2 regions of the Pleomorphomonas sp. T1.2MG-36 genome follow, and region 2 is predicted to be linked to the other one. Evidence: riboswitches for the same ligand, from Rfam matches in the RefSeq annotation. Region 2 holds a riboswitch; the other holds the start of a gene.
What was found. Region 2 has a riboswitch for FMN ahead of ribD (bifunctional diaminohydroxyphosphoribosylaminopyrimidine deaminase/5-amino-6-(5-phosphoribosylamino)uracil reductase RibD). Riboswitches for the same ligand answer to the same signal wherever they lie in the genome.

Region 1 (4,205 bases), 200 kb from region 2:
GGTTTGGCTCCTCGCAGGGTGACGCCGGGCCGGCTTGTCGGCCGCGCGCTGATCCGCGTCTACCAGGTGGCTCTGTCACCGTTCATGGGGCAGCAGTGCCGCCACCTTCCCTCCTGCTCAAGCTACACCGACGAGGCCATTGGCCGCTTCGGCCTGTGGGCGGGCGGCTGGATGGGGCTCGCCCGCATCCTCCGCTGCAACCCATGGGGCTCGTCGGGATTCGATCCGGTGCCGGAGACCATCGATCCGCGCTATCGATGGTGGCGTCCCTGGGTGGGAGCTCGTTGGACGGGTGCCCATATCGATCCGACGACTCGGCTAAACTGACGGCTCCCCGGCGGCTTCGGCGCGATGGCCAGAGACTTCCGAGCCGGCGTTCGGCGACATGCGGGCATAGATGGGGATGCAGAGAAGGCCGATGACCGCCAGCGCGAGGAAGGCCGGTATGAAGTCGCCGGGCAGGACGGCCATGTCGCCGCGCATCGACCGGGTGATTTCGAGAGCGGCGGCGCCGACCGCGACGCCGAGCGCCGCCGAGATCTGCTGACCGACCGATGAAATCGACGTGGCGTGGCTCATCCGCCGGTTGTCGATCTCGGCGAAGGCCAGGCCGTTGAGCGCGGTGAACTGCAGGGAGCGGAAGAAGCCGCCGATCAGCAACACCGCGAAGATGGCGGCATGCGAAGTCTCCTTGGTGAAGGAGAGGATGGCGAGCAGGAAGGCGGTGGTGAACAGCGTGTTGACCATCAGCACCATTCGGAAGCCCCAGGCGCGCACGATGCGTGGCGCCGTGAACTTCATCAGCACGGCGCCAGCGGCGGTGGCGAAGGTGAGCATGCCGCTTTCGAAGGGCGACATGCCGAAGCCGAGCTGCAGGAGCAGGGGCAGCAGGAAGGGAATGGCGCCGACGCCGATGCGGAACAGCAGGCCGCCGAGCACCGACACGCGGAACGTGGGCAGCCGGAAGAGGGAGAGATCCATCAGGGGCTCGGGCGTGCGCAGAGCGTGGCGGGCGTAGGCATAGAGCGAGGCGGCGCCGACGATGATGAGGACGATGTCGATCCATGACGGCAGCACGCCGATGCCGCTCGCGGCAATGCCGAACACGAAGCCGGCAAGGCCGATGCCGGACAGCACGAAGCCGCGCGTGTCGAGCGGAGGCAGGTTCTCTTCCTTGTAGTTCTTGATGAAGATGCTGACCAGGATGAGGCCGACGACGCTGATCGGCACGTTGATCCAGAAGATCCAGCGCCATTCGAAATAGGTGGTGATGAAGCCGCCGAGCGGCGGTCCGAGCACCGGTCCGATCATCGCGGGAACCGTCAGCCAGCTCATGGCGCGCAGATAGTCCGATTTTTTCACCGAGCGCAGCATCACCAGCCGGCCGACGGGGACCATCATGGCACCGCCAGCGCCCTGCACGACGCGGGCGGCGACGAACCCCTCGAGCGACGAGGACAGGCCGCAGAAGACCGACCCCGTCACGAACACCAGGATGGCCAGGCGAAAGATCGTGCGGGCGCCGAAGCGGTCGGCCATCCAGCCCGAGATCGGCAGGAAGACGGCGACGGATATGAGATAGCTGGTGAAGGCCAGCTTCAGGGAGATCGGGTCGACTCCCAGATCGATGGCGATCTGCGGCAGCGAGGTGGAAACCACCGAGCTGTCCAGGTTTTCCATGAAGAGCGCGCAGGCGACGATGAGTGGAATAAGCATGGTTTTCTCGTATGTGCCCGGTTTATGGCCGATACGGGACCACGGGTCGAGGGGGCGGCGTTCACATGTCGGCGAACATGACTGTCATGCACGTGGAAACGATGTGTCGCCTTTGATTTCGGGGGCTTCCTGCATTAATATCCATCCTGTCGGCGCGGTTCCCCGCGTCGGCACCATTCTCGGGGCGGGGCGAAATTCCCCACCGGCGGTAATGGCGGTGCAAGCCGTCTAGCCCGCGAGCGCTCCAGCCTCACGGCGGGAGGTCAGCAGATCCGGTGTGATTCCGGAGCCGACGGTACAGTCCGGATGAAAGAGAAGGGTGTGCTGAAAATCCCGCTCGCGGCCGGCTTCCGCCGATCGCGACCGATTGTCTCCATGTCCCGATCGCCCTGATTCCGCGTCGTTCCTTTTCGCAAGGACCCGTACCTTGAATCAGAGCCCGAACAAGACCGGTTCGTTTCCCGTGCTGGGAGCGACCTACATGGTATCGGCCGGCGTCATCTTCGCCGCCATCAATGTGCTCACCCAGTGGGTGACCGGCACCTATCACTTCTCATCGCAGGCACTCGCCTTCTGGCAGTACGGCTTGTCGCTGATCTTCTTCGTGCCCACGCTGCTGAAGCTGGGCGCCGGAGCCTTCCGTACCGCCCATCCCGTCGCCCACATCGTCCGCGTCGTCTTTGCGACCCTCGGCGTGCAGTTCTTCGTCGGCGCACTGGCCGCCGGCGTGCCGATCGCCCAGGTGGTGGCCATCGACATGACCTCGCCGTTCATCGTCATCGTGGCCGCCCGGCTCATTCTCGGCGAGCGCATCGGTCCGCATCGGGCGCTTGCCACCATCGTCGGCTTTGTCGGCGGCATGCTGATCCTGGCGCCCTGGTCGGACAACTTCTCGGTCTACAGCCTGTTGCCGCTCGGTGCGGCGGCGATGTGGGCGGGGTCGTCTGTCATGACCAAGCAACTCGCCGCGGTCGAGCGGCCGGCATCGGTCACGGTCTACCTTCTGGCCCTGCTCACGCCGATCAACGCCGCCTTCCTGCTCACCTCGTCCGGTTTCGATGTCGGAGCCGCCTTCGCGCTGCCGGGAGGCACGGTGCTCTGGGTGATCTTGGCGCTCGCCGCGCTGACGGCCGCGGCGCAGTATCTCCTGACGCTCGCCTATGCGCGCGCCGACGCCTCCTACCTCCAGACCTTCGACAACGTGCGCCTGCCGCTCAACACGCTGGCCGGTTGGCTGGTGTTCGCCTATGCGCCCGATGGCTACCTCTGGATCGGGGCGCTGATGATCATTGGAGCGTCGCTTTACCTCCTGCGCACGGAGGGCGGAAAGCCGATCGGCACCGATCCGCTGCCCGCCTGATCCGGCGCTGATCGACGGAAAGCGTCCGTCTTCCAATTCTGTCCATATGGCCGACGGAGCGGCGGTTCCGTCGGCCATCTTTTTATTGAAAGCGGTGTGAACAACCGGCGTGCAGTGGCAACCGGCTTTGCATGTGTCGCCCTTTCGTGCGAAAAGTCCGTTTCTCTCAGCGGGTTTCCCCGCAATTCTACGGGCTGAATATCATGTCGGTGCTCAAGTCGATCCAGAACGCCGTGCCGCCGATCCACCCGGAAGGGCACAAGTTCATCCTGGTTTTCCTGGCGGGCACCGTGCTGCTCGGCTGGCTGTTCGAGCCGCTGTTCTGGATCGGGCTCGCGCTCACCATCTGGTGCGCGCTGTTCTTCCGCGATCCCGTGCGGGTGACGCCTGTTTCGAATTCGCTGGTCATCTCGCCGGCCGATGGGCGCATTTCCGCCGTGGGGCTTGCCGTGCCGCCGCGCGAGCTTGGCCTCGGTCCCGAGCCGCTGTTGCGCATCTGCGTGTTCATGAACGTGTTCGACGTGCACGTGAACCGCGCACCGGTTACGGGGCGTGTGGTGCGGATCGCCTACAAGGCGGGCAAGTTCCTCAATGCCGAGCTCGACAAGGCCAGCGAGGACAACGAGCGCAACGGGCTGGTCATCGAGCGGCCGGATGGACGCGTTGTCGGCGTGGTGCAGATCGCCGGCCTCATCGCCCGCCGCATCCTGTCCTTCACCCGCGAGGGTGAAAGCCTGACCGTCGGCGACCGTTTCGGCCTCATCCGCTTCGGCTCGCGTGTCGATGTCTACCTGCCGGCGACGGCCACGGCGCTGGTGTCCGAGGGGGCGAGGGCGATCGCCGGCGAGACGGTACTCGCCGACATCGACGGCGCGACCAAGACGCCGTTCGTGCGCGTGTCCTGAGGCGGACGAAGATGCCCGGACTTTTCCCGCCATTCGATCCTGAGCCGGAAGCCGTCGAGCGGCCGAGGCGGCTGCGTCGCATCCCGATCCGCAGCGTGATCCCCAACCTCGTGACGCTGCTGTCGCTGTGTGCCGGCCTGACCTCGATCCGCATGAGCTTCGAAGGCCGTTTCGAGATGGCCGTCTATGCCATCCTGATCGCCGCCGTGCTGGACGGTCTGGAC
Region 2 (11,409 bases):
CCGGCTTTTCTTGCCGCCGACAGTGGCGTCGGTTCCGGTTTCATGATCGCCCAGTATGCGGCCGTGTCGCTGGTCAACGAAAATCGGCGCCTGTCGCTGCCGGCGAGTCTCGATGGCGGCATCACGTCCGCGCTGCAGGAAGACCATCTCAGCCACGCCACGCCAGCTTCACTGAAGGCGCTTTCGATCATCGAGAATGCCGAGGCCATTCTCGGTATCGAGCTTCTGGCGGCCGGCCAGGCCCATGAGTTTCGCCCGGAAGGGCGGGCGGCGGGCACCGATCGCCTTTACCGCCAGCTGCGTCTTGTCGTCGGTTCTTATGGCGACGACCGTCCGCTCGCCGACGACATGGCTGTTGCGGCCGATCTCATACGAACGGAACGTCCGGCCTGAGTGTGCCATTTCCTGGGGGCAGTCCAACCGGTGGCTGCTATCCTTTCTTATGTTTCAGATTATAAAATTAATGTAATTCATTGATATTATTGTTATTTATTTGATTTGTTAATGCTGTGATTCCGGTCCGCGTGCCCGTAACCTCAGACGTTGATTCATGTCGGTGCCAAGGCGATTCATGCTTCTTCATGTTGTGAATCAAGGCAGTCCCGCTGACGGAACGGCTACGCATCTTTGCGAATGACTCGCAAAAACACTGACCGCGCTATTGACAGGCCCTTCCTAAAAGTTGAAACCAACCATCATCTTATTGGTCGGCAGGAGGTGGGATTGCTGGCGCCGTTTCTCATCATGTTGCGCGAGGGCATAGAGGCTGCGCTGGTGACGGGCATCATCGCGAGCTATCTCAAGCAGACGGGGCGCGGCGCGTTCCTGCCGGTGGTCTGGGTCGGGGTGCTGTTGGCCGTGGCACTGTCGCTGTTCGCAGGCGCTGCATTGCAACTGATGGCGGCGGAGTTTCCCCAGAAGGCGCAAGAGCTGTTCGAGGCGATCGTCGGCTTCGTAGCGGTGATCGTGCTGGTCAGCATGGTGTTCTGGATGCGTCGAGCCGCGCGCTCGATCAAGGGCGAGTTGCACGGTGCGATCGACGCCGCCATGCAGGCGCCGAAGGGCGCCACGTGGGCATTGATCGGCATGACCTTCTTCGCCGTTGGGCGCGAAGGTCTCGAGTCGGTGTTCTTCCTGCTCGCGGTGTTCCAGCAAAGCCCCGGCGCGGCTGCGCCGCTTGGTGCCCTGCTCGGACTGCTGGTCGCGGCCGTCCTCGGCTATGCGCTTTATCGCGGCGGCATTCGCCTCGATCTCAGGCGGTTCTTCCGCTGGACGGGCGTCTTCATCCTGATCGTTGCCGCCGGGCTCGCGGCGGCCAGTCTGCGTAGTCTGCACGAGGCGGGCGTGTGGAACCTCCTCCAGGCGCGCGTCTACGATTTGTCCAGCACGCTGCCGGTGTCGAGCGTTCTCGGGACGGTTCTATCCGGCGTGTTCAACTATCAGGAGGCTCCGACGATCGGCGAGGCGGGACTTTATGTCATTTTCCTCGCGGTGACGCTGGTGCTGTTCCTGAAGCCCGACCGACCGACCCTTTTCAGGGCTCCGGTCACCGGGACCGAAAAGGGGTAAGGATGTCTTCGCCTGATCCGAAACGCGCCGGCGTCCCGTCGTCGCGACTGATGACTATTGCCCTGGTCGGGGCCGGCGTGCTGGCCTTGGCCGGTGGCGGCGCCTTCTACCTGGCCTCGCAGAGGACGGTGCGTCCGAGCGAGCCGGGCACGATCGCCGTTCGCGTCGGTGACAAGAGCTGCGAGCCGATGGACCTGACGGTCCCGGCCGGCCGTAGCGTCTTCGAGATCGAGAATGCCTCGAACCGGCCGATCGAGTGGGAGATTCTCGATGGCGTGATGGTGGTCGAGGAGCGCGAGAACATCGCTCCCGGCTTCCGGTCGCAGTTGGCTGCGCGCCTCAAGCCGGGTGTCTACGACATCACCTGCGGTCTTCTGTCCAATCCGCGCGGCAAGCTGACGGTGACGGCCTCGGCCCATTCGGAGGCGGAGAAGGTCAAGCCGCCGCTGAAGGCCTTCATCGGTCCGCTGTCCGAGTACAAGGTCTTTCTCGCCGTCCAGTCGGGCAGGATGGTTCAGGCCGTCGAGTCGCTTTCGACGGCGATCGGCGCCGGCGACATGGACGCGGCGAAGTCCGCCTATGCGACCGCCCGAACTGCCTACAGGCACGTCGAGGCGGTCAGCGGTCGCATCGCCGATCTCGAAAACGCCATCGATCCCGTCGCGACCTATCTTGCCGGTCGTGAACAGGACCCGGGTTTCACCGGCTTCCACAGGATCGAGTTCGGCCTCTGGCGGGACGCGTCGACCGCCGGTCTCAAGCCCGTCGCCGACAAGCTGGTCGCCGATGTGATGGCCCTCAGGGACCGTCTGAAGGCGGTGAAGTTCGAGCCGGCCGATCTTGCCGGCAACGCGGCGCGCGAGGCGCGGCGGCTTGCCGAGGGGCCGGTGATCTCCGGCGACAACCTCTACGCAAATGACGATCTCGCCGAATTGGCCGCTGCCGTCGAAGGCCTCGAAAAACCGGCGTCTCTGCTGTTGCCGCTGGCAAGCGAGGCGTCGCCCGATGTGGCGAAGGCGACGACCGACGCTTTTGCGGCGGTGCGCGCCGAACTCGGCAAGCTGGGTGGGGCGGAATCTTCACCGATTGCCTATGGCGAGGTGTCGACGGACGCCCGCAAGGCCCTGGCCGCCACCTTCGTCGCCCTTGCCGATGCGATAGACCGGATCAATCCGGCGCTTGGTCTGGAGTAAGAAACATGGTCGATCCGAAAGATCTTCGGCGCTCTGCGCATGTCCTTGATCGCCGCCGGCTTTTGGCCGGGCTCGGCGCGACGGCGGTGGGCGGTTCGCTTGCCGGCACCGCTCGCTCCGAGACGATGCATCACTCGGTCGCCGATGCACCGGTGGCCAACGCGGCGAGCCCGCTCGACAGCGTTCCGTATCTTGGCGTCCATCAGGCCGGTGTCGTCAATGCCCGCCCGGCCAACGGCATGGTGGCGAGTTTCGACGTCCTGGCAAGGGATGCAGACGAACTTGAGGCGCTGTTTCGGACCCTCACGGCGCGCATCGCCTTCCTGACCGTGGGCGGGCCCGTGCCGGTGCTCGATCCGAAGCTGCCGCCCGCCGACTCCGGGCTGCTCGGGCCCGTGGTGCGGCCGGACAACCTGACCATCACCCTATCGCTCGGCGCGTCGCTCTTCGACGACAGGCCGTGGCTAGCGCCCTTCAAGCCAAAGCATCTCGAGCGGATGATGCGCTTTCCAAACGACGCGCTCGATGCCGATCTCTGTCACGGCGATCTGTCGATCCAGATTTGCGCCAACACGCAGGACACGACGATCCACGCGCTGAGGGACATCATCAAGGCGTCGAGCCGGCAGATGATCCTGAAGTGGAAGCAGGAAGGCAACGTGCCGGTGATCACGCCGGGGCCGGACGGTCGAGCCGAGAGCGCCCGCAACTTCCTCGGTTTCCGCGACGGATCGGCCAATCCGGACTCCTCGGATGCCACCGAGATGGATCGCGTTGTCTGGGTGGGCCAGGAGGAGGGCGAGCCGGCCTGGGCAGCCGGCGGCAGCTACCAGGTCGTCCGCATCATCCGCAATTTCGTCGAGCGCTGGGATCGCACGCCCTTCGGCGAGCAGGAGCGGATCATGGGCCGCACCAAGCTGGCCGGCGCGCCGCTCGATCGTCGGGAGGGCAGCGAGTTCGACGTGCCCGACTATGTCCGCGATCCCGATGGCACGGCGACGCCGATGGACGCCCATATCCGTCTCGCCAATGCACGCGACGAGGCGGCGAAGGCCAACATCATTCTCAGGCGGCCGTTCAACTATTCGAACGGCGTCACCCGCTCCGGTCAGCTCGACCAGGGCCTCCTGTTCATCTGCTATCAGGCGGATCTCCAGCGAGGCTTCGTCACCGTCCAGCGGAAGCTCAACGGCGAACCGCTTGAGGAATACATCAAGCCGGTCGGCGGCGGCTTCTTCTTCACGCTTCCCGGAATTCGCGACGCTGCCGATTACGTCGGCAGTTCGCTGATCGCCGCCGCGCGCGGTGCCTGATCCCGCATCCATTTCATGAAGGGAGACCGAAACATGCGTATTTCCGGCCTAATCGGCGCTTCGGCGCTGGCGTTCATTCTTTCGTCCGGCGCCTTCGCACAGGAAGCCAGTCTCGATCTTGTCGAGCCGATCGCCGAGTACAAGATCTACGTCACCGAAAAGGTGGCCAAGCTCGTCGAGGATACCACGGCCTTCACCGCCGCCGTGAAGGCCGGCGAAGTGGACAAGGCCAAGGCGCTGTTCGCGCCGACACGCCTTTCCTATGAGGCGATCGAGCCGATCGCCGAGCTGTTCTCCGACCTCGACGTGTCCATCGACTCGCGCGCCGACGACTACGAGAAGGCCGAGGCCGATCCGGAGTTCCCCGGCTTCCATCGCATCGAATACGGCCTGTGGGAGAAGAACTCCACCGAGGGCCTCGCACCGGTGGCCGACAAGCTCCTCGCCGACGTCAAGGAACTCGAGGGGCGCATCGCTTCGCTGACCTTCCCGCCCGAGAAGGTGGTCGGCGGTGCTGCCGTGCTGATGGAAGAGGTGGCGGCCACCAAGATTTCCGGCGAGGAGGACCGCTATAGCCACACCGACCTCTGGGACTTCCGCGGCAATTTTGACGGCGCGCGCAAGATCGTCGAGCTGGTGCGTCCGCTGATCGCGGACAAGGAAGCCGATTTCCTGAAGACGGTGGACGCCAACTTCGACACCGTCGACACGACGCTTCTCAAGTACAAGGACGGCGACGGCTACGTCACCTACGACAAGCTGACCGAGGACGACCGCAAGGTCCTGGCGGCGGCGGTAAACACGCTGGCCGAGGATCTGTCGACCCTGCGCGGCAAGCTCGGTCTCGACTGAGATCTGCGGCATGGCCATGACGGAAGGCGGCGGTCCGGTTGGACCGCCGCTTTCGTTTTGGGGCCGTCAGGCGGCCTTGATTTTCTCGAGCGTCGCCAGCGCCTCGATGCAGGCGGCAGCTGCTTCCCGACCTTTGTTGGCGGCATCATCGCGGCTGCGGACGAGTGCCTGCTCGTCGGTGTAGGTGGTGAGAATGCCGAAGGTGATCGGCACGCCGGTGGCAAGCGTTGCCTGCATCAGCCCGGTGGCGGCGCCGAGGCTGATGAACTCGAAATGCGCCGTGTCGCCCTTGATGACGCAGCCCAGGCAGATCACGCCGGCGTAGCGGCCGCTTTGGGCTAGGGTCTGCGCGAGAAGCGGTATCTCGAAGGCGCCGGGAGCGGAGAAAACATCGGCGTCGAGCAGTGGGATACCGCGCTCTCCGAGTTCATGGCGGGTGCCGGCCAGGAGGCCGCCGGTCACCTCCGGATTGAACTGGCTGACGACGACGGCGAGACGCGGCGGGGTGGGGGAAGATGTCATTGTTTCCTCAGGAGTCATGCTGGCAAAGGCTGTGGCCGAAGCGTTCGCCCTTGGTCGCGAGATAGCGACGGTTGAACGGGTTGGGCGGAATGACCAGCGGCACCCGCCCGGCGACGTCGAGGCCATAGCCGGCAAGCGCGTCGGCTTTGGCGGGGTTGTTGGAGAGAAGACGGAGCCGCTCGACGCCGAGCGCCTTCAGGATCTGGGCGGCAATGCCGTAGTGGCGGGCATCGGCCGGCAGGCCGAGGGCGGTGTTGGCGTCAAGCGTGTCGAGGCCGCCGTCCTGCAGCGCATAGGCGCGGATCTTGTTGGCAAGGCCGATGCCGCGCCCCTCCTGGCCGCGCAGGTAGATCACCACACCGCCTTCGGGATCCTCGGAGACCAGCCGTTGCGCCTCATGGAGCTGCGGGCCGCAGTCGCAGCGAAGCGAACCGAGCGCGTCGCCGGTCAGGCATTCGGAGTGAACGCGCACCAATGGCGTCTTGCCCAGCGGACGGCGGACGATGGCGAGATGCTCCTCGCCGTCGACCTGGCTGCGGAAGGCATGCACCCGCAACACGCCATCGGCGTAGGCCGTCGGAAGATCGGCGCTCGCCACCTCCTCGACCAGTTGCTCGGTCGCCCAGCGGTGTTCAACCAACTCGGCGATGGTGAGCACGGGGATGTCGTGCTCCCTGGCGAACCGGTCCAGTTCCGGCCGACGGGCCATGTGGCCGCTCTCGCCCATCACCTCGCAGATGACGGCAGCGGGCTGGAGCCCGGCGAGACGAACGAGATCGATCGCGCCCTCGGTGTGGCCGTTGCGGGCGAGCACGCCGCCGTCAGCCGCCCGAAGCGGGAAGACGTGCCCGGGCGAGACGATGGCGCCCGGCGCCACAGCCGGATCGGCGGCGACGGCGATGGTATGCGCGCGGTCAAAGGCCGATATGCCGGTGGTGATGCCGTCGCGCGCCTCGATGGAAACGGTGAAGGCGGTGGAACGGCGGGCGCGGTTCATCGCCACCATCGGGTTGAGTCCGAGCCGGTCGATCTGCTGGCCGGTCAGCGCCAGGCAGATCAGGCCGCAGGCTTTCTTGGCCATGAAGGCGATGGCTTCGGGCGTGGCGAACTCGGCGGCGACGACGAGGTCGCCCTCGTTCTCCCGATCCTCGTCATCGACGAGCAGGACCATGCCGCCGGCCTTCAGCCGGGTCAGCGCGCGAGATAGGGCTTGCATAGAGCCTCCACGTATTTGGCGATGACGTCGACCTCGACATTGATCTCGTCGCCGAGGGCGGCGGCCGACAGGTTGGTGTTGTCCCAGGTGTGGGGAATGATGGTGATGCCGATGCGGGCGCCATTGTCCGCCGGCTCGATGCTGTTGATGGTCAGGCTGATGCCGTTGAGCGAGATCGAACCTTTCTCGACGCAGTAGCGGGCAAGCTCCGAGGGCAGGTCGAACTCCAGGCGGCGGGCGTCACTATCGGGCGTCACCGCGACGAGCGTCGCCTTGCCGTCGACGTGGCCCTGGACCATGTGGCCGGACAGCCGGTCGGCGAGCGCCACCGAGCGTTCGAGGTTGACCACCGAACCGGTCGCAAGACGACCAAGGTTGGAGCGGGACAGCGTCTCCGGCGACAGGAAGAAGCGCGCGGTGCCGGCCTCGTCCATTTCGGTGACTGTGAGACAGACGCCGTTGACGGCGATGCTTTCGCCGAGTTCGAGATCGGACCAGCCGGTGGGGATGGTGACGACCAGCGACCCGCCGGTTGCGTTGGCCGTCCGGACGGCGACGGTCCGGGCAATGATGCCGGAAAACATGGTGTTTCAGCCTTTCTTGTTTTGGTTGCGGGAAATGGTGACGTGATCGGGCATGCCGGCCCCGATCTTTCGGATGGCGACGTGCTCGTCCCAGATGCCGGCGGAGAGGATGGCGGCGGTCAGGGTCGGCCCCGCCTCGACCAGCACTTCGTGGACGCCTTCGGCGCCGAGGCGGACCAGCGCCTCGCCGATGTCGGCGAACAGCAAGGGGCGCAGGCCGCGTTGGGCGGCTTCGGCGAGATAGTCGGCCGGCACGCGCCCGCCACGGTCGAGAATGGCGAGGATCCGACTCCTGCCCGGATGATCGGGTACGTGGCGGACGGTGAACTCTGGGCGGTCGGCCAGTATGGTTCCGCTGCCGGTCAGGATGGCGTCGGCGCGGCGGCGCATGCGGTGGGCAAGCGTCAGCGACGCTTCGGATGTGAATGTCTTGCGGCCGAGCGGCGGGATCATCGAACCTGTTTCGTCGAGCGCCTGCTTGACGGTGACGAACGGACGGCCGGTGGTGACCCACGTGACGAAGGGGGCGACGAGGCGCTCGGCCTTGGCTGCGAGGCGCGCGGTATCGGGATGGTCGAGTTCGGTGAGAAGGCGAACTGTGAGACCGGCCGCCGCGAGGCGCGCGGCACCGCCGCCCTCCACACGCGGATTGGGATCGGTCTCGGCGATCCAGATCTCGCGAGCCGGCGTCGACAGGATCGCTTCGGCGCACGGCGGCGTCCGACCGTGGTGGTTGCACGGTTCCAGTGTGACGACGATCGTGTGGATGCGTTCGATCGTGCCCGCTGCCCGGCAGGCGGCAATGGCGCGCGCCTCGGCATGGGCCTCGCCGGCCTTGCGGTGCGCCTCGACGGCGAGAAGATTGCCGGCGGCATCAAGGATGGCGCAGCCGACCGGCGGGTTGGGAGAGGTGGCGCCGGCATAGTCCGTCGCAGCGGCAATGGCGCGCGCAAAGGCATCGGCGATGATGCCGAGAGGCAGGGAATTGGTTGAGCTCGATGCGCCCATGCGATCCTCGATCCGGTGACCGAACGCACTGGGGGCGCAAGCAAACGCAAACGCGCGCACCTCCCGACGGGAAGGCGCACGTGTGGCGTCAGCCGTTCTCTACCATCCGGACTATACCGTCGGCCCCGGAATCACACCGGGTCTGCTGACCCTGCTCCCAGAGGGAACAGGCGCTCGCGGGCTGACGCGCTTTCGCACGATTACCGCCGGTGGGGAATTTCACCCCGCCCCGAGAACGTTCGCCGCCATGAAAGGCGGCATCCGAAAGCATAGGCAGCACGATCCGGATGTACAAGGTCGGATCGTTTACGAAGGACGACGCGCACGCGATCGTGTTCGTCGTCGCGCCGTCGCGTTACAACGAGGCCGGTCGAGGGGCGGCGGGCCGACGTGGCGGCAGACGGTCCAGAGTCTCGGCGGTGGAGCGACATGGGGTTGGGTTGGGCATGCAAATCGCAAACGGCGTCAGTTGCTTGTGATAAGCGTTATGGCTTAGGAAGTCCGCCGTCATGCGCATAGGCCAGATGATCGTCACCGCTCTCGACTGTTCCGATCCGATGATCCTCGCCGGGCGGCTTCGCCCGCTGCGGCGCTTTGCCTTTCTCGACAGCGCACTCGTCGGTGGTGCGATCGGCCGCCACGCCTTCCTCGCTGCCGACCCCTTCGGCACGCTGCGTGTGACCGGTGGGCGAACGTTCTGGAATGACGAGGAAATCCTGGCTGGGCCGGATGATATCCGGTCGCCCGGCCGCCGGGCGCTGGACGAGCTTGGTCGCCGTCTGGCGATCTATCGTCTGGACCCGGTGGCCGGATTGCCTCCGTTCCAAGGTGGCGCCATTGGCCATGTGGCGTATGAGTTCGGCCGTCTGCTCGAACGCTTGCCATCAGCCCCTGGACCGTCCGTCGGGATCGCCGAACTGGAGATGCACTTCTACGACGTGGTCGTTGTCTGCGATCTGGAAGCCGGCCAGGCCTTTCTCATCTCGACCGGTTGGCCGGAGCTGGAGCCGGACAGGCGAGAGGCAAGGGCGCGGGAGCGGGCCGAGCAGTTCATGGCCGTCCTCAAGGGGGCTTCGCCGGTCGAGCCTTCATTCGCCGGCCTCGATGGTTTTGCGTTCGAGGCAAGTCTCGATCGCTCAGGTTACGAGACGGCCGTCGCACGGACGCGAGACTACATTCTTGCCGGAGACATTTTCCAGGCCAACATCGCTCGCCGCATCGAAGTGAATCTGCCGACCGGTTTCGACGCCTGGGGCTACTATCGAAGGCTGCGGGCGACCAATCCCGCTCCCTTCGCAGCTTTCCTCGATCACGGCGATATACAGATCGCGTCGTCATCGCCGGAGCGGCTGATCGAGGTGCGAGATCGTAGGGTCGAGGCGCGACCGATCAAGGGTACGGCGCCGCGTTCGGCCGATCCGCGAGAGGACGGACTTCGTGCTGCGGCGCTGGCCGCTTCGGAGAAGGACAGGGCGGAAAACGTGATGATCGTGGATCTCCTTCGCTCCGATCTCTCCGCCGTCTGCAAGCCGCATACGGTGAAGGTGCCCAATCTTTGCGGCATCGAAACCTACGCCTCGCTGCATCACCTCGTGTCCGTCGTGACGGGAGAGCTGAGGGACGGCTGTACGGCGGTGGATGCGCTTGCGTCCGTCTTCCCCGGAGGATCGATCACCGGCGCGCCGAAGATCCGCGCCATGGAGATTATCGCCGAGCTGGAGCGGGTGCCGCGTGACGTCTACTGCGGAGCGATCGGCTATTTCGGGTTCGACGGTTCGGCCGATTTCAACATCGCCATCCGCACCACGACCTTTACCGAAGGGCGAGCTTCGCTCGGTGCCGGGTGCGGCATCACGCTGCTGTCCGATCCGGCGGCCGAGTTCGAGGAAGCTGAACTCAAGGCGGCGCGGCTGATCGACGCGTTCGGGAGGTCGACGTGATCGTCGTCCTCGACAACTACGACAGCTTCGTCGGCAATGTCGCCCGCTATCTTGTCGAGCTGGGCGAAGAGGTGACCGTTCTGCGCAACGATGCGCTCGCCGTGGCGGACCTCGCCACGCTGGGTGCGGAGGCTCTGGTGATAAGCCCTGGCCCTTGCGGCCCCGGCGAGGCGGGTATTTCGACCGATGCGGTGCGCATGCTGTCCGGTCAGCTGCCAATCCTCGGCATCTGCCTCGGGCATCAGTGCATCGGGGAGGCATTCGGCGGTAGGACCGTTCGCGCCCGCGAGCCGATGCACGGGCGGTCATCTCCGATCACCCACGACCGAACCGGCCTTTTTTCGGGGCTACCCAATCCGCTCCGGGTCGGGCGCTACCATTCGCTGGCCGTCGAGGTGCCGGCGGGCACGCCGCTCCGCGTCACGGCGCGGAGCGAAGGCGGCGATGTCATGGCCATCGAGCATGCGGACCACCCGACGTTCGGCGTGCAGTTCCATCCGGAAAGCGTGCTCACGGAAGGCGGCTATCGAGTGTTCGCCAACTTCCTGTCCTGCCTGCCGGGGCGGGCAGGGCGGCATGCCGCCATCCCGCCCAGCCCGTTCTGATCACTCCATCGTCGGCATGATGAAGTCGGCGCCGGTGCGAATGCCGGTGGGCCAGCGGCTCGTCACCGTCTTGAGGCGGGTATAGAAGCGCACGCCCTCCGAGCCATGCATGTGGTGATCGCCGAACAGCGAGGCCTTCCAGCCGCCGAAGGAGTGGAAGGCCATTGGGACGGGAATCGGCACGTTGACGCCCACCATGCCGGCCTGGATGCGGGTGGTGAACTCGCGGGCGCTATCGCCGTCGCGGGTGAAGATGGCGGCGCCGTTGCCGAACTCGTGCTCGTTGATCAGCCGTAAGGCGGCATCGAAGTCGTCCACGCGGACGATGCCGAGCACCGGCCCGAAGATCTCCTCGCGGTAGATCTTCATCTCGGTGGTCACGTTGTCGAAAAGCGTGGCACCGATGAAATAGCCGTTCTCCCCGCCGGGGCTGACGAAGCCGCGGCCATCGAGCACCAGGGTGGCGCCTTCATCGACACCGCTGTCGACATAGCCGCGCACCTTTTCAAGGTGTGGCCTCGACACCAGCGGCCCCATCTCCGAGGCCTTGTCGGTACCGGCGCCGATGACGAGCTTCCTTGCCCGCTCGGCGAGCTTGTCAACGAGA

Region 1: it holds a riboswitch for FMN, as region 2 does, so the genes downstream of both, QQZ18_RS03260 (DMT family transporter) here and ribD (bifunctional diaminohydroxyphosphoribosylaminopyrimidine deaminase/5-amino-6-(5-phosphoribosylamino)uracil reductase RibD) in region 2, are expected to answer to the same signal.

What each region holds. Positions count from the first base shown of each region.
Region 1 is NZ_CATNLY010000001.1:688,232-692,436, reverse strand. It holds gene yidD (membrane protein insertion efficiency factor YidD) at 1-327, shown strand, start outside; gene QQZ18_RS03265 (DHA2 family efflux MFS transporter permease subunit) at 319-1,716, opposite strand; FMN riboswitch at 1,888-2,038, shown strand; gene QQZ18_RS03260 (DMT family transporter) at 2,144-3,076, shown strand; gene QQZ18_RS03255 (phosphatidylserine decarboxylase) at 3,280-3,981, shown strand; gene pssA (CDP-diacylglycerol--serine O-phosphatidyltransferase) at 3,993-4,205, shown strand, end outside.
Region 2 is NZ_CATNLY010000001.1:483,560-494,968, reverse strand. It holds gene QQZ18_RS02395 (HAL/PAL/TAL family ammonia-lyase) at 1-393, shown strand, start outside; gene efeU (iron uptake transporter permease EfeU) at 724-1,569, shown strand; gene efeO (iron uptake system protein EfeO) at 1,620-2,762, shown strand; gene efeB (iron uptake transporter deferrochelatase/peroxidase subunit) at 2,768-4,075, shown strand; gene efeO (iron uptake system protein EfeO) at 4,109-4,927, shown strand; gene ribH (6,7-dimethyl-8-ribityllumazine synthase) at 4,994-5,449, opposite strand; gene ribB (3,4-dihydroxy-2-butanone-4-phosphate synthase) at 5,457-6,665, opposite strand; gene QQZ18_RS02360 (riboflavin synthase) at 6,641-7,249, opposite strand; gene ribD (bifunctional diaminohydroxyphosphoribosylaminopyrimidine deaminase/5-amino-6-(5-phosphoribosylamino)uracil reductase RibD) at 7,256-8,257, opposite strand; FMN riboswitch at 8,348-8,498, opposite strand; gene pabB (aminodeoxychorismate synthase component I) at 8,767-10,197, shown strand; gene QQZ18_RS02345 (anthranilate synthase component II) at 10,194-10,802, shown strand; gene QQZ18_RS02340 (CoA-acylating methylmalonate-semialdehyde dehydrogenase) at 10,803-11,409, opposite strand, start outside.